Regions from separate parts of the Micromonospora sp. LOL_013 genome, predicted to be linked through region 1. Evidence: riboswitches for the same ligand, from Rfam matches in the RefSeq annotation. Region 1 holds a riboswitch; the other holds the start of a gene.
What was found. A riboswitch is a leader RNA that binds a small molecule or an ion and turns the genes downstream of it on or off. The one in region 1 is predicted to bind thiamine pyrophosphate.

Region 1 (11,037 bases):
GCGCCGCGATCAGCACCTCGACCCGGTCGCCGTCGCACAGCTGCTCGGCCGACCAGCCGCTGCGCGGCACCACCTCACCGTTGACGGCGACGGCGACGCCGCGTGCCCGGTCGGTGACCGCCCGGACGACGTCGGCCAGCACGGTCCCGGTCGGCGCGGTCATCGGTGCCCCGTTGACGATCAACTCCACGGCTGCTCCTCCCTCGCGATCTCGCTGGTCGCGGCGGTGAACCGGGCCGGCTGGAACGGCGCCAGCGCCGGATCCGGGTCGCCCCCGGCCGCCAAATCGGCGATCAGGTCGGCGGTCACCGGGGTCAGCACGATGCCGTGCCGGTGGTGCCCGGTCGCCACCAGCGCTTCCCGGCCTGCGGTGCCGCCGGCCGAGTTGACGTCGGGCTGCTGGTGCCAGCCGAGCAGCGGCGCGTTGTCCGGGGTGCCGGGCCGGGCCGCCGCCTGCGCCTCGAGCAGCTCGTACTCGGCGATCTCCGGCAGCAGATCGGCGGCGGCGCGCAGCAACTCCAGCACCGCTCCGGCGGTGACGGTGGTGTCGCCGCGCTCCTCGACGGTGGCGCCGACGACCACCTCACCGTCGGCACGGGGCACCAGGTAGACGTGCCGGCCGTCGGCGTACCCCCGGATCACATGCCGGAACCCGACGGCGCCGGCGGGTGCCCGCAGCCGCAGAATCTGGCCTTTCACCGGGCGGACCGGCAGCCCGGTCAGCGCCGCCGATCCACAGCCGGCCGCGACAACGACGACCCGCGCGTCCAGTGCGGAAAGATCGGTGACCGGCTGCGGGACGACGGTCACCCCGGCCCGGTCCAACGCGGTGTCCAACGCCGCGACCAGCCGACGCGGGTCGACCTGGTGGTCGTCGGGCATCAGCGCGCCGCCGCGCACCCTCGGCGCCAACGCCGGTTCGCGCTCGCGCAGCGCCGTGGCGCGCAGCAGCGTGATCGGCAGGTCCAGACTCTGCTGGTACGCCCAGAGGCGATCCGCCTCGCGTCGGTCGTCGCCGGTCAGCGTGACGACCAGTGTGCCGGCGGTGCGGTAACCGATATCCTGGCCGGTGACGGCGGTCAGCTCGGCGGCGAACGCCGGCCAGCGGGCCGCCGATTCGACCAGCAGCCGGGTCAGCTCAGCCTCGCCGAAGTGCGACTCGGCGACCGGGGCGAGCATCCCGGCTGCCACCGAGGACGCCCCGGATCCGGGTGCCGGGTCGTAGAGCACGGTACGCAGCCGACGCTGGGCGCACCGCCAGGCGATGCTCATCCCGATCGGCCCGCCGCCGACCACCGCAACATCAGCCCGGCTGTCGGCGTGTCCGTTGCCCGTCGCCGTCATGCCGGCGCTCCGTTGTCGGTGCTGGTAGGCCGCTGCCGCACCGCTGCCAGCAGGTCAGCGGTGGCCCGACCCGGGTCGGCGGCTGCGGCGATCGCGCCGACCACCGCGACCCCGTGCGCCCCGGCGGCCAGCAGGTCCGGCACCCGGTCCACAGTGATCCCGGCGATCGCCACCACCGGCACGTCGACCGCAGCGGCGACGGCGGCCAGCCCGGCCGGCCCGATCGGGTCGGGCAGCCCGGTCTTGGTGCCGGTGGCGTAGCACGGCCCGACCCCGAGGTACGTCGCCCCGGCGGCGACCGCCGCCCGCCCGGTGGCCGGGTCGCGGGCTGTGGCGCCGAGGATCGCGGCCGGCCCGAGCACCCGGCGGGCGGCGTCGACCGGCAGGTCCGCCGCACCGACGTGCGCACCGGCCGCGCCGGTGGCGAGCGCGACGTGCAGCCGGTCGTTGACCAGGCAGGTCACCTGGTACGCGGCGCATTCGGCGACCGCGCGGACGGTCAGCTCGTACGCCTCCCGGTCGGACATGTCGTCCTCGACGCGGACCTGCACGACCAGGTCGGCGGTGGCGTCGGCGGCGCGGGCGGCGGCGAGCGCCACCCGCAGTACGCCGAGCGGGTCGCGCCCGGGTCGGGTGTCGGTGATCAGATGCAGTCGCCCAAGGGACGGCACGGCAACGCTCCTCCCTGCGCCGGCATTACCCGGATCAGGTTCTACGGTCGGAGGCCGCGTCAGCCTCCCTCTCAGCCCGGTGCACCGGGCTCCCGTGGGTTACTTGCCTGTTACCGTACGACGGTCTCGTCGATCCGCCAAGGGTCAATCCGAGGCAACCTTCGGTCGCTGCCCACCCCGCCGCTGTCCGCCGTGACCAGGCTCACCGCCAGCTGGGCGCCAGCAACGCGGCTGATCTTTCGGCGTGCCGTTTCGGCCTGACATTTTTCGCTGGTACTGGATATGACCTTCCACCTCTTGCAGTCGCGGAGTTACGTTCTGTTTACTTATCGACTTCGATGGGGAAGGTAGTAATGTCGGCGAAGAGCAACCGGGTGACGGCACACACGGTAAGGGCACGAAGGGCAGCAAGGCTCCTGCTGGCGAGGGCTCTCGTGGTCCGCTGGGGTTCATGGTGGACTTGGCCCGAGGTCTACGGGACCTGCTGCGCGGGTGAGGCAGCTCCGGCCCGAGTACCGGGGCCCGTCCGGTCGCGTGGAAGCTGATCCATTGGCTGTGCCGGGCCCTGGTGCTTCCGTGGAGTTAGGGCAGCTGGCCCGGCTGTTCACCGGGGTTGGGCTGGCGGGTGAGTTCCCGCCGGGTGGCTGGTGGAAGGGCGTGGACCTGGTGTGACCTGCCCCGGGTGCCCCGTGCTACCGGCCACTGCCTGGGTGAGGTATTTGACCGAGTCGTCGCCGAGATGTGCGGGGATACTGCGGCTGTCGGGGTGAACTTTTCCGGCGGGCTGGACTCTTTGGCGGTGCTGGTGGCGGTGTGCCAACTGGCCCAGGTGCGACGGGTGGTGGCGTTCACCGTCGATCTGGTCGACGACGACGATGCCAGCACCGCCGTGGCGGCGGCGGATCTGGTAGCCGATCTCGGACTGCCGGCAGACCTGGTCGTTGTCGAGCCGGATGGGGCCGGACCGGTGCCTCCATGGTCGCCGCTTGGGCCGAGGTTCGACGCGTTGCCGCGCGTCAACGCCCGGGTGAACGCCGCCGCCGCAACGGCCGGTTGTGGGGTGCTACTTTCCGGCAACGGCGCGGACGAGTTGCTGGCGGCAGGGTCGTTCGCGACAGCGCAGGTCGCTGGCCGGTGGGGTCTGCGGGGTGTCCGCCGGTATCTGGCGGACATGGCCGGCACTGCAGCCGGGCGGCTCGGGGAGGCGGTGGCGGTCGTAGCCCGAGTCCTGCCGGCCAACTGGTCGGCGCGAGGCGTACTGGGCGGCGAACTGGCCCGGGTTGTGTCGCCCGACGGTGTCGCCGTTACTGGCGACCCATCACCGGCAGGACGCACTGAGGTGGGCGGCGGGTTGGGTACGCGACCATGTCGCTGGCCATAGGCAGGCGGGGCGGTCGTGGGCGGAGGCCGACCGAGTCGACACGTTCTGGCCACGCGGGTTCCTACCGGCGGCGGGCGCCGTACCGGAGGGTTCGCCGTTCCTGCATCCGGATCTGGTCACCGCCGGCTTGGCGGCACCGATCGCATCACGCTACGACCCGCGCCCCAGGCACGCCTACCATCGAATCAAGCCTTTGGTGACCGGGCTGTTTCCGGACAACATGCGGGCTGGGCTGCCGACCCGGAAGCGGTACTACGCTACTGCGTTGACCCGGTCGGTCATGGGTCCGCTGGCCGCGCCGGTGTGCGTCGGGGCCGGGCTGCTGGATGCCGCCGCAGTCACGTCATACACAGACCCGGCAACCAGGATGATGGTGACGGCGGTGGAGTCGTGGCTGGCCGGGGCGGCAACGCGCGGGTTCGCGTTCAGTGGGTGAGCCGGTACGACCAGAGCCGGTCAACCTCGGTGAAGCCGGCCCGCTCATACATCGTGTTGGCGGCGGCCCGCGAGCGTTCCGGGTCGTCGGAGGGGGCATCGTCGTCGACGTAGAGAATCACCTGCCGTCCGCCGAGTCCCGCCAGCAGGTCCAGGGCGGACCCGAGAAGGCGGGGCCCCAGCCCTTCGCCCCGGGCGGCCGGTTCCACACCGATCCACCACAGCACCCCGACCCCGTCGACCGGGTCACCGATCGTGGCCTCGGCGACCACCTGGCCGCCACGTTCGACCTCCAGGACACGACGGTCCTCCTCCCGGCGGACTCGGCAAGAGCAGCTCGGCAGGCCGGTGGCGGGCAGGTCGCGGCACATGTACCGCCAAAGATCACTGCCGACGAAACCGCATTCGGTCAGGACGGTGTGGGTGGCCGGGCGGTGCCGCACCGGCAGCGCCTCCAGGCCGAGGCCCAGCGCGGTGGCGAAGGCGAACGCCTCCACGGTCGGGCAATCGGCCAACTCGGTCAGGGCGTGATCGAGCAGCAGTCGCACGACGGCGGGGACCTCGCGGGCGTGCAGCCACAGGATCATCCCGGCACGGTCACGTGGACGGCGGGCGAAGGCGATGACGCCGACCGGCTTGCCTGTGCCGTCAACCAGCGCCTCGGTACGCAGGTCGGACAGCTCTGCCCACCACGCCGAGTCCACCGGTGAGGTTCCGTCAATCGCGGCTTGCAGCATGGCCGGCGTGCAGGCCGGCTGGCCGGGCAACCGGTCGCCGTTGATCAACGCGACCAGCTCCGAGGTGGCGGTGGTGACCGGGGTCAGCAGTGACGTGGCCATCCTCAGCCTCCTCTCGAGTAAGTCAGCTGGTGAAGGTGCCAGCTCTCGCGGCGGCGACGAAACTCGACCAGCTCGCCGGGGCGATCACCAGCGCCGGACCAGCCGGATCCTTCGAGTCCCGCACCCCGACGACCCCACCCAGTCCGTCCGCCACCTCGACGCACTGACCCTGGTTGTTTGATCGGCTGCTCTTGCGCCAGCTAGCTCCGGAAAGATCGATCATGACTCGTACTCCTTCGCGGTCCGCCAGAAGAGGTCACGACTGGCCTGCTCGCTCAGCGCCCGGCCAGCGATGTCGGTGAAGGTCCAAGCGTACCGCTCAGCCTCATCCGGCCGATCGAGGAACAGAGCTCCTGTCAGCTCCTCCACGTAGACAGTCGTCGGCTCGTTCCCTTCTGGAAAATCAAGAAGAGTGAACGAACCGTGCGCCATCAGGCCGGCGTGCAGCCCGGCGCTGAACGGCAGCACCCGGATCGAAATGTTCGGCTGCTCCCCGGCCTGAGCCAGCCGACGCAGCTGCCCGGCCATGATCTGCCCGCTGCCAATCGGTCGACGCAGGATCGCTTCGTCGAGCACGATGTCGAACCTGGGCAGGTAGGGCTCCATCCGGGTCAGCAACCGCGCGCGACGCATCCGCATCTCGACCCTGCGCTCGATCTCCTCCGCCGGCACTTCGTACTGGTTCACGCTGAACACGGCAGTTGCGTACTCGCGGGTCTGCAGCACGCCGGAGACGAGCTCCGTATGGAATTCGCGGAGGTGGGCGGCAGCCTCCTCCAGACCGATGAACAGCTCGAACCAGGACGGGATGCTGGCGTAGTCGTGCCACCAGCCCTTCTCCTTGGTCTTCGGGGCCAGCGCGGCCAGCGCCTCGATGGTCTTCAGGTCCGCGCCGTACAGCTCGCAGAGCAGCACCACATCCTCGGCGCGGATCGGCACCTCACCGCGCTCCATCCGCAGCAGCTTGGTCGCCGACCACTCCAACTCCCGGGCCGCCGTGGTCTGCGGCACCCCGGCCAACCGCTCACGCAGCCGACGCAGCTCCCGACCGAGCTGCCGGCGGGGCACCGACGAGTTCAACAATGCTGCGGGCACGTTGCCACCTCCTGATACGCCACTCACCGACGGCTGAATGATCGACAGACGACAGTCACTATCGAGTGGACATATCTCTACCACAACGCCACGACACCGTTGCCGAACCGCTAATTGATCATTGACTGACGGCTGTCCTGAAAATCGGCACGAAGCACCGCGATCCGCAGCCGGCCTCCACTCCACGCAATGCAGGTACCCGATCATCGGCGGAAGTCCAGCCGAGGAGTCAGGATCATGGGAGGCTCAGCCGTGCCGGCACTCCCCCGGCGCGGCCGGTGACGCGAATCAGCTCGAGGGAACCGTCATTGTCGTCAAAACGGCCCCGAGACAACAATGTGGGTTCCCTCGGCGCCGTGGCGCGATCCGGTCCAGCGCCGGTCAGCTCAGCGAGCCGCCGGGGCCGGCGGGCTCCGGCAGGATCGACCGCAGTTCGGCGAGGTCGGCGGCGTCCGGCTGCCACGACCCGGCGACGGCGTTCGCCCGTACCTGCTCGGGGGTGGTCGCCCCGGCGATCACCGACGCCACGGCCGGCTGCGCGGCCAGGCCGCCGATCGCAACCGCGAGCAGCGGCACATCCCGCTTCGCGGCGTACCCGTCGAGGGCCTCGATGACGTCCCACGGCGCTCCACCGAGCCGGGCGGCGTACCGGCTGCTCTCGCCGGCCAGCCGGCTGCCCGGCGGCGGCGCCTCGCTCCGGCGGTACTTGCCGGTCAGCAGCCCGTCGGCGAGCGGGAAGTACGGCAGCAGCCCCAGGCCGAAGCGCCGGCAGGCCGGCACCACCTCCCGCTCCACCCGCCGGTCCAGCAGGTTGTACTCGTTCTGCGCACTGATGAACGGTGACAACCCGGCGGTACGCGCGACCCACGCCGCCTCGGCGATCTGCCAGCCAGCGAAGTTCGAGCAACCCACATAGCGGACCTTGCCGGCACGGACCAGGTCGTCCAGGGCCCGCAGGGTTTCCTCGACCGGGGTGACCGGGTCCGGCTCATGGAACTGGTACAGGTCGATGTGGTCGGTGCCGAGTCGACGCAGCGACGCCTCGACGGCCCGCATGATGTACCGCCGCGAGCCGCGTACCCCGTGGTCGACGCCGTTGCGGCCGGACATGTCCATGCCGAACTTGGTGGCCAGCACCACGTCGTCGCGGCGGCCGCGCAGCGCCGCCCCGAGCTGCTCCTCGGAACCGCCGTGCGGGGTGCCGTAGATGTCGGCGGTGTCGAACAGGGTGATCCCGGCGTCGATCGCCGCGTCGACCACCGCCCGGGTACCGGCGGCGTCGAGCTTGCGGCCGAAGTTGTTGCAGCCGAGCCCGACCGCCGACACCATCAGCCCCGAGTCGCCCAACCGGCGGTAGATCATCTCCGTCACACCGGCCAGCCTACGACGGTCAGCGTACGTCCCAGACCGGCTCGGGGACCTCGACCACCTCGCCGTCGCCCTGGAACAGCACGAACCGGTCGAAGGACCGGCTGAACCAACGGTCGTGAGTGACCGCGATCACCGTACCCTCGAAGGCCTTCAGCCCTTCCTCCAGCGCCTCTGCCGACGCCAGGTCCAGGTTGTCGGTCGGCTCGTCGAGCAGCAGCAGGGTGGCGCCGGACAACTCCAGCAGCAGCACCAGGAACCGGGCCTGCTGGCCGCCGGAGAGGGTGCCGAACCGCTGGTCGCCCTGGCCGGCCAGGTCGTAGCGGCTCAGCACGGCCATCGCCGCGTGCCGGTCCATCCCGTCGCGGTGGTCGTCGCCGCGCCACAGTACGTCGGCGAGGGCCTGGTCGAGCAGTTCCGGCCGGTCGTGGGTCTGCGAGAAGTGGCCGGGACGCACCCGGGCGCCGAGCCGGACCTTGCCGTCGTGGGCCACCGGGGCGAGCGTCGTGCCAGCGATCGGGCCAGCCGCCGGGTCCGGGTCGGTGCCGCCCCTGGCCAGCAACCGCAGGAAGTGCGACTTGCCGGTGCCGTTGGCGCCGAGCACCGCGACCCGGTCGCCGTACCAAATCTCCAGGTCGAACGGGTAGGTCAGCCCGTCCAGCTCCAGCTGCTCGCAGATCACCGCCCGTTTGCCGGTGCGGCCGCCGGACAGCCGCATCCGCAGCGACTGGTCCTTCGGCGGCAGCGGCGGCGGCCCGGCCTCCTCGAACTTGCGCAGCCGGGTCTGCGCGGCCTGGTACCGCGAGGCCAACCCGTCGTTGTACGCCGCCTTCTGCTTGTACATCAGCATCAGCTCGCGCAGCTTCTCGTGCTCCTCGTCCCAGCGGCGACGCTGCTCCTCCAGCCGGGCGTGCCGGGCGACCCGCGCGTCGTGCCAGCTTGCGAAGCCGCCGGGGTGGGTCCATGCGGAGCCGCCTTCGACGGCGACCACCCGATCGGCGGTCTGGGCCAGCAACTCCCGATCGTGCGAGACGTAGAGCACCGACTTGGTCGACTCGCGCAGCCGCTGCTCCAGCCACCGCTTCCCGGGTACGTCGAGGAAGTTGTCCGGCTCGTCGAGCAGCAGCACCTCGTCGGTGCCACGCAGCAGCAACTCCAACGCGAACCGTTTTTGCTGTCCACCGGAGAGTGTCCGGACGGGACGGCTATGGACCCGGTCCCACGGCAGGTCGAGCACGGCGGTGGCCACCGTGTCGAAGACGACCTCGGCCTCATAACCGCCGGCTTCGCCCCAGGCGGCGAGGGCGTTGGCGTACCCGATCTGGGTTTTCTCGGCGGCGGCCGGGGTCGCGCCCGCAGCCTCCGCAGCATGCACGGCCCGTTCGGCGGCGGCGAGCCGTTCTCCTGCGGCCCGCAGCGGCGGCGGGGCGAGCGACAACGCCAGGTCGGCGAGGGTACGGTCGTCGCCGATCATGCCGATGAACTGCCGCATCACGCCGAGCCCGCCGGAGCGGGCGACTGCTCCGGTGGCCACCGGCAGGTCACCGGCGACCATCCGCAGCAGCGTCGTCTTGCCGGCCCCGTTCGGGCCGACCAGCGCCACCTTGGCACCCTCACCGACCCGGAACGACACGTCGGCAAAAAGCTCCCGACCGTCCGGCAGGGTGTGCCCCACCGCGGCCACGTCCACGTATCCCACCCCGGCATGGTGCCTGATCGGGCCTGTCGTCGGCAGCTGAGATTCGCACCACCGGGTGAGCGACTGGCACTGGCGAACCGAAGTGGCGGTCAGTCGGCGCGGTTGGTGACCCGCAGCACCCGGTAGCCCTTCTGGCTGGCGTGCCGGTCCACCTGCCAGCCCTGCTCCCGCAGCCACTGCTGCACCGAGTCGCCGCCCAGGTAGCGGGCGATGACCAGCCAGCCGACGCCGCCCGGGGCGAGGCGGGGCAGCCAGCGGGCGAGCAGGGCGTGCAGCTCCGCCTTGCCGACCCGGATCGGCGGATTGGACCACAGCTGGGTGAAGGTGAGCTCCGGCGGCACGGTGTCCGGATCGGCCACTCGGACCCGGTCGGCGACGCCGAGCCGGTCGGCGTTGAGCAGGGTGAGTTCGCGGGCGCGCGCGTTGACGTCCACCGCGTGGACCGTGGCGGCCGGTGCCTGGTCGGCCAGCACGCAGGTGATCGGGCCGTACCCGCAGCCGAGGTCGAGGAAGGGGCCGGGGTCGGTCGGCGCGGGCAGGTCGGCCTTGCGCAACAGTACGGCGGTGCCCGGGTCGAGCCGGCCGGCGGAGAACACCCCGGCGGCTGCGGCCAGGGTGTAGTCGCGGCCGGCGACCGTGAAGTCGATCTCCGACCGTACGTCCGCGGTGCCGGGTTGCGGGCTGAAGTAGTGGTCGCCGGTCACCGGGGCATTGTCGCCCAACCTGGGTACGGCGTCGACGGCGGTCATCACGATCGAAATAGGCTTATGCCCGATCTTCAATTGATGCAAGTCTTGACCGGCAGCTCTCCCCCCAATCCATCCGTTACTCTGTGCGACATGACGTACGGGTACGAATCCGGCGCGGACCGCCGGCCGATTCGACCCGATCAATCGGTTCGGCCGCCGGGGTCCGCCGGTGAACCGCCGAGGCCACCGCGCCCCCGGCCCCAGCCGCCGCCCCGACCGCATCCCCGCGCTCAGCCTCAGCCGCATCCTGGACCGCCACGTCGGCCACCGCCTGCCGCACCGCCGCAGCGCGGTGCCGGGCCGGCACACTACGTTGTGCCACCGCCGCGTGGCTTCCCTGCGCCGCAGGCATTCCGCCCACCGCAGACTTTGCCGCCGCAGGCCGTACCGAGACCGGCGGACGGCGAACCTGCTGCGCCCGGATTGTCGTCCCGTACCGCCAGGGCGCGTCGTCAGACCGGCCGCGGGCGGCCGGGTACCGCCCCGCCGCCGGGCAGGACCCCCCGACCGCGTCGCCGCCCGACCGACGGTCCCACTGAACCTCGCGGCCGGCGACCGACCGGGCCAGCCACGGCAGGGTGGTCGTCGACGAAGCTGTGGCAGGTCGTGATCAGCGGCGTCGCCGTCCTGCTGATGCTCGGCGTCTGCGGGCTTAGCTCGTACTTCATCGTCGTCGACGAACGCAACGGACGGGCGGCGGCGGGTGCCCCGGCGGCGGCACCGGCCGTGGTCCCCCGGGACATCAGCTCCCGGCAGGCCGACCCGCAGCCGCTCACCGTTGAGGAGGTCTTCCCGACCGGTGACATCGTGATCGACCCGGCCGAGCCACCGTACCGGCTGCTGAAGACCCAGATCGAGGAGCGCTGCCGGGCGGCGGTCGCCGGCGACATCGGCACCCTGCTCGACGAGCTCGGCTGCAACCAGGTGGTCCGCGGCACGCTACGGTCACCGACCGGCGAGTACCTGATCACCACCGGGGTGTTCAACCTGGCCGACGCCTCCGGCGCGGAATGGGCACACACCCGGATCAAACCGATGGTCGACGAGGAGAAGGGCCGCTTTCAGGGCATGATCGCCGACGAGGGGACCGAGGCGATCGCGCTCTCCTCCGCCCAGGTCGGCTGGCACTCGCTCGGCCACTTCCTGATGTACTGCGTGATCGCTCGCGCCGACAGCGAACCGGTGCCCGCCGACGACCCGTACGCCCGGCAGATCCTCTTCGACATGCTGCAACTGCACCTGCAGACGAACGTACTGGAAAAGCGGGCGGTGCAGCCGGCGGCAGCGGACGACCCGGCCGGGTCCGACGGCGACGCGGCAGCCGACGCGGAGGCCGACGCGGCAGCCGGCGCGGCAGCGGCTCGGTGACCGGCCGTCAGCCGGCCGCCGGTAGCCGCAGCCGGCGGGTAACGCTGGCGCGGGCCGCGTACCCGGCCGGGTCGGTGGGGTAGCCGAC
Region 2 (11,037 bases), on a different contig from region 1:
GCAACCTTCGGTTGATCATGATCTTGGTAGTGGCTCAGATGATCTCTATGAGGCTGGTTTTCGCAGCTCGGGGCAGTTTGGGATCTTTCCGCCAACTTCCCCTGGATCCTGGGCGTGTCGGAGGTTGCCGCAATCGACATTTCACCCCAACTCCGGCACCTAATCTTGCGTACATCGATGCGTTGTCTGTCCTCAACGGATGCTGCTGGCTCGGCGTGGCTGTCTCACTTGACTCCGCCTACCTAACGACAGGTCGATGTGGAAATTGTCGCGTACCCGGTCGTCTCCGGCAAGGGGGAGTAGTTGTCCGTTGTGCGCATGCAGCGGTTCGCCAAGCGGAGTTCGCCGTGGCCAACTCCACTACCTCGGTGGAGGTCTGGTAAGTGTCGCGGGAGGGCGGTGAGATCAGGCTTTGTCTGGTCCGGGCAGGAGGTATCTGGCCTTGCGCAGGTGGGCGGCTTTGATCATCTCGGTGACTTCGATCGATTCGCCGGCCCGGGTAGTGGGTTCGCTTCGACGGCGATCGGCTGGTTGGCGGTGACGAACACGCCCGACCCCGGACTCGCCACGGACGAATCCTTGCTTTCTGAGGATGGCGAGTGCGCGTTAAGTGGTGAGGTTGGAGACGCCGTCCCGCTGGCAGAGTTGGGCGGTGGAGGGCACCTTGTCGCCGGGTGTGAACTCGCCGGTGAGGATCTGTCGGCGGAGATCGGCTGCGATCTGGCGTTGGCGGTCGCGTACGTCGTTGGCGGCGGCGTGGTCGGGTTCGTTGGTCATGCGGGTGAGACCTGCATTTGGTAGGTGTGGCCGGTGGAGCGGCTGGTCACGGTGCGCATGACGGCGTACTCGACGGGTTGGCCGGTGGCGGCGCGGCTGATGCGGGTGAGGACGAGGAGTGGTTCGTCGGCGGGGATGTCGAGGAGTTCCTGTTCGTGGTCGGTCGGCCGTCGTGCGGTGACGTGTTCGCTGACCTGGTGGGGCGCGAGTCCGAGGTTGGTAAGGACCCGTACTGCGCCGCCTTTGATCTTGCGGTTGTCGGCGAGTGGGGTGCCGGCGGCGACGGACTCCGGGTAGTAGGAGTCGGCGAGTTCGACGGGTCGGTCGTCTTCGAGGATGAGTCGGCGGCGGACGACGGCTCGTCCGGTGTCGGCGAGACCGAACGCGCGTCCGACCTGTGCGTCAGCGTCAACGGTCTCGACGCCGAGAAGCTGTTGGGTGCCGACGCGTCCCCGGGCGGCGGCCTCGGCAGACCACGCGTCGTGCTGCTGTGCAACGAGGTACGGGTCTGAGCTGCTGGTCCAGCCTGGGTCGGTCATGGGGCCGGTGCTGGTGCGTGGGCTGCTTCCCACAGGTGTTCGACGTGGTTTGCGTACTGGTCGAAGAGGCCACCGGGGCTGCGTCGGCGGATGTGCAGGGTGGGGGAGGCGTGTCCGAGTTGGTCGGCGAGGTGGGTGCTGACCAGTGCTTCGTCGTCGAAGATCCAGACGGACAGGCTGATGTGGCGGTCGGTGTGGCGTACCTGTGGGGTGGGTTCGATCTTGGCGAGTTCGGCGGTGGTGATGTCGATGCGGGTGGAGATCGACAGGGCGGCATCTTCGATGCGTTCGCGGTCGCGGGTGACGGGTGAGTCCTTGTGGCCGAGAAGGAAGCGCAGGTCGAGGCCGGATACGGCCTTGCTCCGCAGGGTGGGTGTGATGCCGGGGACTTCGGTCCAGAGGAAGTACGAGGTGTAGCCGGCGCACCAGATGCGGGACGTGGCGCGGTGGAGCAGGTCGTTCCAGAGTTCCCGGGGGACGGCTGAGCGTGTCGGCCATGCGGCGCGGATCTCCCGGTCGTATCCGCGTTTGACCAAGCCGGACCAGATCACGTCTTCATCTTCTCTCAGCACCTGGGCTACCTGCGAGCGGTGGCGGGGGTGAGGAACGCGACCGCCGAGCCACCGGGCGACGGTCTTCGGGTCGACGCCCACCTTGCCGGCCAGGGTCGCGGGTGTCATGCCGGTTCGGCTCATCGCCACGTGCAGCGCTGTGTTCATGGTTGATCACTCCCGGGACGTTTGTGAACGTCCCTAGGCTACCTGACGCAGGGGTCCCGGCATCCCCTCCACACAGGAAGAGTCCACAAAAGATCCTTCAAACGCCCCCGACCCGCGATGGAGAGAGCCGTGAACAGGAACCAGGTTCCCGACAACAGGTATCAACGGACCCGACAACCCACGGTCGACGCGGGTCCGACGCCGAACCGGCCGCCGTTGCCGCGCCGAACGCCGGGGCACACGGACATCGGGCGCGACCCACGGTTCCGGCTGCTGGCCGCGCGTGCAGTGGCACCCGCGCCGAATGCCGAGCGTCCGGCTGTCGACGCCGAACGGGCGGTGCTGGACGAGGTGGCGGCGGCGATGCGGAACCGGCCGGGAGTCGACGTGTTGGACCGTGCGCGGGCGACGGTCACCGAGCACATGCCGAGTCGGTTGGCCGAATGCCGGGTGTGTGACGTGGCGGCGTTCTGCCCGCCGTTCATCAGCGCGTTGGCCGTGCTGGACCGCTGGGATCAGGTCAAGGCGCGTCGGGTGCGGGCGGTGTTGCAGTACGCCGGGCTCTGGCCGGACGGGTACGTCCACGACGGGCGGGACGACTGATGGCCGACGGTGAACTCCTGCGGGTCGGTGACACCCTGCATCTCGGTAAGGCCGACTGGGTGTTCGGCGACCGGTCGATGACGGTCCGGGTCTCCGACATCCGGTACGGCCTCGACGACGCCGATTCCCCGGTGGTCGGCATCCTCGCCACGATCACCTCGGCCGGGCGGGACGGGCGGATGGCCGCGATCGGCGTCTACAAGAGTGCCCTGACCCGCTCCGGCGTGGTGCAACGCCGGCAGCCACTCAACGGCGTCGACCATCCCCACTCGTAGAGAAGTCAAAGAGGATCATGGATATATGCGCGTTGACGAGCGCCGCGTTGCTCGGTTTCCTCGCCGGGCTGTTCTCGTTCCGAGTCAAGAGCCGCTGGTGCCCCCGGTGCGGCGAGATGACCACCACACCACCGCCCGCGAGGTGACGCTGACACACCTTATTTTCGCGTTTCAAGGTGCGTCAGCGTCACCTCGCGGCTCCGGCAGCGGGAGGCCGTTGAGCATGAGACTGCCTCCGGCGCTGGCCACAGGATGTGACCAGCGCCGGAGGCTGGACAGGTGAGGCTAAACAGGTGAGGCTAAACAGGTGAGGCGTACGGTCAGTGTTTATCGGCGCAGCACGGGGTCGGGTCGGGCAACTCGAACGGCCCGATCCGCCCCGGCCCGACCGCAGTGGTGATCAACGTCAGTACCCCGTTGATCCACTGCGGCCGGACGAAGTCCCGGGTCACCAGCGGAGTGTCCTCATCCGGCTGCGCGCCGCCGAGCATGATGACCTGCTCGATCGCGCTGAGTTCGAGCAGCTCCGCGACGGTGAGTGTGCCGACCAGGCGGTCGACCCCGGGGTAGCGCACCGCCCGCCCGGACCGGCCGGCCCGGTGCTCGGCGGCGGCGAGCTCCGCCGCCGGGACCAGATCGGCCGGGGTGGCGGGCAGGTCGCGCAGCCCGTCGGGGGCGGCCAGACTGATCGCCACGTGCGGCCTCGGCGTCCGCACCAGATGGGTGCAGGCGACGAGGTCGGGCAGGTCGGCCACGCCGACGACGTCGTGCAGCCAGTGTTCGGCAGCGGCGTCGTCGGCATGCCCGAGGCTCACCCCAGTAATGATCATGGCGGTGGCGGTCAGGATGGCAGGACCCAGATCGGGTTGCCGTAGAACCACAGGTCCAGCCACGGGTCGGCGTCGCCGAGCACGTCCATCGCCGGGCCGTGCGGGTCGACCGCCGCACCCATCAGACCGGGCGCGCTGCGGTTACCGTCGGTGCCGCGCACCCGGACGTACATCGGCCGGTCCACCCGGCCCAGCGGGTAGCTGAACGACACCCGCTTGCGGCCCGGCTGCACCTCGAACGAGGCGGCCACCCGGGTGGTCGGGGCGGTGAAGGTGTCCTGGTCGGTGACCGGTCCGGTGACGTCGCCGACGATCAGGTCCACCCGGGCCAGCTTCGGCACGAACTGCGCCCAGTTCGGCACGGTGGCCAGATCGATGTCCAGGGTCACCACGACCGACGTACCACTCTTGATCTTCAGCGTGCCGCCGAGCGTGGCACCGGCACCCGGCCGCTGGTCGTTGAGCCGGCGGACCCGCATGTCCAGGCCCCGGATCAGACCGCCGTGGTCCACCCAGACCCGGCCGGCCCGGATGGCGTCCATCACCGCGCGGTAGCCGAACGCCTGCGCGCCGACGTGGGTACGGCTGTACTGTCCCGGCCAGAAGTCACCGGCGGTGGTGATCAGCGGCCCGTACACCGGGTCGTTGTACTTGCCGTTGGCGTTGAAGTCGCTGTCCGGACCGCGCATCGACGTACCCAGGTAGTTGATGTGCGAGTCGGAGTTGGCGCTGATCCACCACGGCTTGCCCTCGGCGAGCAGGCTGTCCCACAGCCCGCCCACGGTGGAGGTCATCCAGTCGAACCCGCCCCAGGTGCGGTAGCTCTCCAACGGGTAGCCGGGGAACGACGCCGCCGACGGGCTGCCCTCGTAGTAGCCGCGACCGCGACCCGGGCCGTTCGGCGCCGGCAGGCTGGACGCCTGGTGACCCGGGGCGCCCTCCATGCCGACCGCCACGGTCGGGTCGGCGTCGCGCCAGGCCCGCACCTCGTGCGGCGAGTCGACGCCCCGCCGGGACGGGTGGTTGGCCAGGAACAGCGCACCACCGATCCGGCGTCGGCGGACCTCGTCACCGAGGAACTTGATGCCGGCGATGGCGAGCGCCTCGTTCTCCGGGCTCGGGCTGCTGGTGCCGTTGACCGAACCGTCGTAGTCGGTCTCGAACTGCTTGAGTACGGCGACCTCGTTCGGCCCCGGCTGGACGAAGACCGTGCCGTGCTCGGCGGACGGGATGTTCCACTCCAGGCCCTGGTAGATCAGCAGGTCCTTGATTTCCTTGCGGGTTTCGACGATGTCCGGGTTGACCTTCTCCACCCCGATGCGGGAGTGGGTAGCGTTGCCGTGGTCGGTGATGACGATCCAGTCCAGACCGTACGCGCGGGCGTGCTTGGCCTGGTCGACCACCCGGTACATGGCGTCCGAGCTGTACTGGGTGTGGATGTGGTGGTCGCCGGCCAGCCAGACGAACTCACCGTCGTTGGCCTGGCCGCCGCCGGTGCCGCCGCCGGCGTGGTCGTTGGCCGGTGCGGCGTGCGCGGCGTGTCCGCCGGCCAGCACCGACGACGCGGCTGCGCCGGCTCCGAGCAGCCCGGCGTTCCGCAGGAAGGTACGCCGGGACGCCTCGGTCGGCGACAGTTCGGCGTCCGGCACCGACAGGTCGAGCGGTGCCGGTACGTCGGCACCGCTCGCTGCGTGGTCGTGGTGGTGATGATGGTGGTGGTGTCCCATCCCTGTTCCGCCTCCCAGATCAACTTTGTCGCGGTCAATCTCGTGGAGGTGGGGAAACAGCAGGCGACGTACTGCCGTCGTTGCGGCGCACGTGCCGTGAAGGTGTTGCCATATGTGCATCTGTGACACCTGGCGTGACCTGCTGATCTTTCTGCCGGGGAGTGGCCGGGCCGGGCTCAGCCGATCACCGGGCGGAAGACCCCGGCGGCGAAACTGACCGCCAGCGACCCTCCGGCGGCGACTGCGGCACCGACAACCAGAGCGGCGTCGGCCGCCCCGAACCGTTGCCGCCGGGCACTGGTCCGGGGGATGCCGGCGTCGAATCCCCGGGCGTCCATCGCGGTGGCCAGCCGGGTGCCCCGGCGGATCGCCAGCACCAGCAGCCCGAAGGCGGTCGTCGCGAACAACCGGAGCCGACGCACCGGGTTGCGACCCGCGTCGATGCCCCGGGCCCGGCGGGCCATCGCCAGCAACTGCCACTCGGCGGCCAGCATCGGCACCAGCCGGAACGCGGCGAGCGCCCCGATCGCGAACCGGGGCGGGGCCTTGACGTTCTGCACCAGGGCGTCGGCCAGGTCGGTCGGGTCGGTGGTGGCGAAGACCAGCACACCGGGCAGCGCCACGGCCAGCAGGCGCAACGCCAGCCCGAGTGCGGTGACCAGCACGCCGCTGGTCACCAGCACCGGCCCGGCGGCGAGCAGCACCGGGCCGGTCCGTTCGGCGGCGAACAACGTCAGGGTGACCAGCACACCGGCGGCGCTCAGCAGCAGCGGCGCCATCCGGCGCAGCAGGGCCCGGTAGCCGAGCCCGAACAGCGGGACCACGGCGAGCTCGACGGCGATCGCGACGGCCGGCGCCACCGGGTCCAGAGTGGCCAGCAGCAGCACCGAGAAGACCAGCGCGGCGGCGAGCTTCGCTACCGGGTTGCGGCGGGCCAGCGGCGCCGTCCTGGTGCCGTCCGGTTCGCCGATCACCGGGTCAGCCGCCGGCCCGCTCACAGAATCAACCGCCGGCCGGCTCATAGGGTCAACCGCCGGTCGGCGAGGGCGGCGACGAGGTCGACGTCGTGGGTCACCGTCACGATCCCGTGCCCGGCGTCGCGCAGCTCACCGAGCAGCGTGACCAGTTCGAGCCAGGTACGCCGGTCCTGGCCGAACGTCGGCTCGTCGAGCACCAGCAGGCGGGGCGCGGTGGCCAGGGCGGTCGCCACACTCAGCCGCCGCGCCTCACCACCGGAGAGGGTGTACGGGTTGGCAGCCGCCAACCGGTCCAGCCGCAGCCGCTGCAGCAACTCGTCGACCACCCTGGCGACGGTCGACTCCGCCAGCCCGCAGCGGCGCGGGCCGAGAGCCAGCTCGTCGGCCACCGTGGTGGCGACGAACTGGTGCTCCGGGTTCTGGAACACGTTGCCGATCCGGCGGACCAGCTCCGGTGCCCGCCACCGGTGCGGGGCCGGGCCGACCCGGCCGTCGCCGGTCAACGCGGCGGTGGCCTGGACCGTTCCGTCGGTGGCTGCGACCAGCCCGCCGAGCAGCAGGGCCAGCGTGGTCTTGCCGGCACCGTTGGGCCCCAGCACGGCCAGCGCCTCGCCGGCGCGTAGCGGCACCTCGTCGGCGAGCGGGGCGAGCCGGGGCACCAGCCCGACCCGGTCGGCGATCAGCAGCGGCTCACCGGCCCGGGCAGGGAAACCACCGCGCTGCGGCAGCGGCTGATCGGGCACCCAGACACCGTCGGCGGCCAGTTGCCCGCCGTACCGGTCGAAGACCTCGTCCGGCTCGCCGTCAGCCCGCACCCCGCCCCCGGCGGACAGCACCACCACCCGGTCGACCAGCGGCAGCGCCTGCGCCACCCGGTGCTCGACGATCACCAGTGTGGTGTCCCGGTCCCCGTCGAGCGCCCCGGCGACGGCGTTGCGGACCAGGTCGGCGCCGGCCGGGTCCAGGTTGGCGGTCGGTTCGTCCAGCAGCAGCAGACCCGGCCGCAGGGCGAGCGCCCCGGCCAGGGCCAGTCGCTGCTGCTCGCCGCCGGACAACGCGACCGTCGGCCGGTCCCGGCCGTACCGGAAGCCGACCCGGGCCAGCGCGGCGTCCACCCGCGGCCAGATCTGCTCGGCCGGCACCCCCCGGTTCTCCAGACCGAACGCCACGTCGTCGCCGCTGCGCGCCATCACCAGCTGGGTCTGCGGATCCTGGAAGACAATGCCGACCCGCTCGCGGGCCTTGCGCGGGTCGAGCCCGTCGACGGTGACGGTGCCGGCCTGCTCGCCCGAGTCAGCCGGCAGCACCCCGGCGATCGCCGCCAGCAGCGTGCTCTTGCCGGCCCCCGACGGCCCGAGCAGCAGGACCCGTTCACCGGCGTCAACGCTCAGGTCGACGTCACGGACCGCCCAGGCCCGGCGGCCGGCGTGTCGCCAGCCGAACCCGCGCAGCTCCAGCCGGCTCACGACCCGCACGGTCGCGGCCGGGTCACACCGTGGTGCGGTCGCGGCCGGAGGGGAACCGGTCGAGCACCCCGGTGCGGGCCAGGGCCCGGGTCAGCGCCACGCTGCCGGCACCGGCCAGCACGATCGCGCTGACCACGGTGACGATGAAGATCGGAATCCGGAAACTGACCAGGTCGTACGGCGCGTAGTAGCGGATCTGGTCGAAGATCGCCGCGCCGAGCCCGGCGGCCGCACCGGCGGCCAGCGCCACCGGCAGCCGGAACGAGCGGTACGCCACCGCCAGGAACACCAGCTCGGCACCGACCCCCTGGGCCAGCCCCTGCACGATCACCACGGCGCCCCACTGGCTGCCCAACGCCGCCGAGACGACCGCGGCGACCAGCTCGCAGAACAGCGCGGCCCCCGGCTTGCGGATCACCAGTGCGCCGAGCACGGCCGGCACCAGCCATACCCCGTACAGCACCGCCTGAGCGGGCGGGAAGAAGGTGAACGCGGCCTCGGTAGCGGCCCAGATCAACCCCCACAGCCAGAAGACCACCCCGAACGCGACGGCGATCACCGAGGCGACCACGATGTCGACGGTCCGCCAGCTGCGGTCGGCGGGCAAAGATTGCTGCGTCATACGTCGCTCCAACTCCCTGCGCTGGCATTACCCAGATCAGGTTCGAGGGTCTGCGGGACTCCCCGCACTCTCAGCGCTGTGTGCGCTCCCCTGTGGGACATCAGGTTGTGCCACCGACGCTAGCACCGGCGGCACCGCACCGACAGTGGGCGCGTCCCGGTGTGGTGGCGGGCACCCCTGCGCGGGTTATCGTGAACTGCCCGCCTTCACACCAGCGAGGGGACCAGCCCGCCGTGACCGCTGCCGATCGCACCGCGACGCGTCGGACGCGCCCAGGCGACGACATCGACTGGGCCGCACCGGCCGACGACGACCTGCCCGGGTCCGGCGGCGGCGCCGGACCGCCCGGCGGCCCGCGTCCGCCCCGACGCCGGCTGTTCGGTGACCGGGTCGGCTCAGTGGAGGTGCTCGCCTTCCTGCTGATCGGGCTGGTGATCTTCCGCGAGCCGTTGGCCAACCTGATCTCCGACCCCCGGCTGCAGACCTGGACCACGGTCTTCGTGTCGGTGATGGTTCAGGCGATGCCGTTCCTGGTCTTCGGGGTGGGGCTCTCTGCGGTGATCGCAGTCTTCGTACCCAGGTCGTTCTGGGCGAAGGCGTTGCCGAAACACCCGGCGCTGGCGGTGCCGGTGGCCAGCGCCGCCGGGGTGGTGCTGCCCGGCTGCGAGTGCGGTTCGGTGCCGATCGCCGGGTCGCTGATCCGTCGGGGCGTCGCGCCGGCTGCCGCGCTGGCCTTCCTGCTCGCCGCTCCGGCGATCAACCCGATCGTGCTGGTGGCCACGGCGGTTGCCTTCCCGAACAACCCCGAGATGGTCGTCGGTCGAGGTGTCGCCAGCCTGCTCGTCGCGGTCGTGATGGGCTGGCTGTGGCTGCGGCTGGGTCGCACCGATTGGATTCGCCTGCCGCGCCGGCCCGACCTGGACGACCTGTCCCGGGCGCGGGCGTTCTGGGCGGCGGTCCGGCACGACATCATGCACGCCGGCGGTTTCCTGGTCATCGGCGCGATGGCCGCCGCCAGCATCAACGTGCTGGTGCCGGAGCGCTGGCTGCAGACCCTCGCAGACAACCCGGTGCTGTCCATTCTGGCGCTCGCCGTACTCGCCGTGCTGTTGTCGATCTGCTCGGAGGCGGACGCCTTCGTCGCGGCCTCGCTGTCGCAGTTCTCGCTCACCTCACGGCTGGTCTTCCTGGTCGTCGGCCCGATGGTCGACCTGAAACTTGTCTCGATGCAGGCCGGCACGTTCGGGCGCAGATTCGCGTACCGGTTCGCTCCGGCGACATTCCTGATCGCCATCGTGGTGGCGGTCGCGGTGGGGACGGTGCTGTTGTGAACAAACAGGCTCAAGGCGTGGTGCTGCTGCTCCTCGGCGGCGCGGTGGTACGGGCCAGCGTCACCGACATGTACCTGCGGTACGTCAAGGAGGCGCTGCAACCGTTCCTGATCGCCGCCGGCCTGCTGCTGATCGTCGCAGCGGTCATGACGCTCTGGCACGACCTGCGGCGTCGGTCGACACCGGCCCCTGCCGTCGGCGTACATGCCGGGCACGGCCACGCCGTCGACGACGGGCACGGTTGCTCCGCCGACGACGGCCACGGCCACGCCCATCACGAGCCGAGGGTGGGCTGGCTGCTGATCCTGCCGGTGCTCGGGCTGCTACTGGTCGCCCCGCCGGCGCTGGGTTCGTACGCCGTCGCGCAGGCCGGCACCGCGTTGAGCAGCGAGCAGGCATCGTCGGATTATCCGCCGCTGCCGGACGGCGATCCGGCCGAGATCAGCGTGCTCGACTACGCCTCCCGGGCGATCTTCGACGAGGGCCGGTCGCTGGACGGGCGCGACGTACGGCTCACCGGCTTCGTCACCGACGGCCCGGACGGTGAGCCGATGCTGGCCCGGATCGTGCTCTCCTGCTGTGCCGCCGACGGCCGGCCGATCAAGGTCGGGATGGACGGCAGCGCCCCGACCGGGCTGCCGGCGGACACCTGGATCGCGGTGGTCGGCCGGTACAGCGACCGGATCGGCACCGACCCGGTGAACGGGGCCAGCATCCCCTATCTGGCGGTCGAGTCGTGGCAGCAGATCGACGCCCCCCGGCAGCAGTACGAGTAGAGGTTTCCCGCCGTGGCGTCCGGGGCACGTTGCTGACCGCCAGTTGAGCGTGGGCGGTCCGGCAGGAGGACGAGCGGACGTGGACCGGGAGACTGAGAAGGAACGCTGGCAGCGCAACTTTTCCGATCTGCTACAGGAGCTGAGGGTCGCCCAGACCGGGGTGCAGATCCTCTTCGCGTTCCTGCTGACCCTGCCGTTCAGCAGCGGGTTCCCCGACACGAACGGGTTTCAACGGGACGTGTACGTGGTGGCGCTGCTGGCGGCGGCGGCCGCCGCAGCGTTGATCATTTCGCCGGTGGCGTTCCACCGGGCGCTCTTCCGGCGTGGCCGTAAGCCGGAGCAGGTCCGGTTCGCCCACCGGATGGCCAGCGGGGGTCTCAGCCTGATGCTGGTCG

Region 2: another riboswitch for thiamine pyrophosphate. It lies ahead of ACFHWS_RS10850 (ECF transporter S component); the one in region 1 lies ahead of ACFHWS_RS00565 (thiamine phosphate synthase).

What each region holds. Positions count from the first base shown of each region.
Region 1 covers NZ_JBHMIQ010000001.1:93,827-104,863, reverse strand. Annotated here, with positions in the region: gene thiS (sulfur carrier protein ThiS) at 1-190, opposite strand, end outside; gene thiO (glycine oxidase ThiO) at 181-1,344, opposite strand; gene ACFHWS_RS00565 (thiamine phosphate synthase) at 1,341-2,015, opposite strand; TPP riboswitch at 2,010-2,121, opposite strand; gene ACFHWS_RS00560 (asparagine synthase-related protein) at 2,656-3,396, shown strand; gene ACFHWS_RS00555 (hypothetical protein) at 3,662-3,832, shown strand; gene ACFHWS_RS00550 (GNAT family N-acetyltransferase) at 3,822-4,670, opposite strand; gene ACFHWS_RS00545 (DUF397 domain-containing protein) at 4,693-4,893, opposite strand; gene ACFHWS_RS00540 (helix-turn-helix domain-containing protein) at 4,890-5,765, opposite strand; gene ACFHWS_RS00535 (aldo/keto reductase) at 6,147-7,127, opposite strand; gene ACFHWS_RS00530 (ABC-F family ATP-binding cassette domain-containing protein) at 7,156-8,832, opposite strand; gene ACFHWS_RS00525 (class I SAM-dependent methyltransferase) at 8,922-9,536, opposite strand; gene ACFHWS_RS00520 (hypothetical protein) at 10,188-10,949, shown strand; gene truA (tRNA pseudouridine(38-40) synthase TruA) at 10,957-11,037, opposite strand, start outside.
Region 2 covers NZ_JBHMIQ010000013.1:64,780-75,816, reverse strand. Annotated here, with positions in the region: gene ACFHWS_RS10895 (GntR family transcriptional regulator) at 607-777, opposite strand; gene ACFHWS_RS10890 (GntR family transcriptional regulator) at 774-1,316, opposite strand; gene ACFHWS_RS10885 (XRE family transcriptional regulator) at 1,313-2,035, opposite strand; gene ACFHWS_RS10880 (hypothetical protein) at 2,165-2,638, shown strand; gene ACFHWS_RS10875 (hypothetical protein) at 2,638-2,913, shown strand; gene ACFHWS_RS10870 (hypothetical protein) at 3,234-3,728, opposite strand; gene ACFHWS_RS10865 (PHP domain-containing protein) at 3,755-5,470, opposite strand; gene ACFHWS_RS10860 (energy-coupling factor transporter transmembrane component T family protein) at 5,647-6,444, opposite strand; gene ACFHWS_RS10855 (ABC transporter ATP-binding protein) at 6,489-7,913, opposite strand; gene ACFHWS_RS10850 (ECF transporter S component) at 7,936-8,535, opposite strand; TPP riboswitch at 8,532-8,637, opposite strand; gene ACFHWS_RS10845 (permease) at 8,850-9,866, shown strand; gene ACFHWS_RS10840 (TIGR03943 family putative permease subunit) at 9,863-10,642, shown strand; gene ACFHWS_RS10835 (DUF6328 family protein) at 10,722-11,037, shown strand, end outside.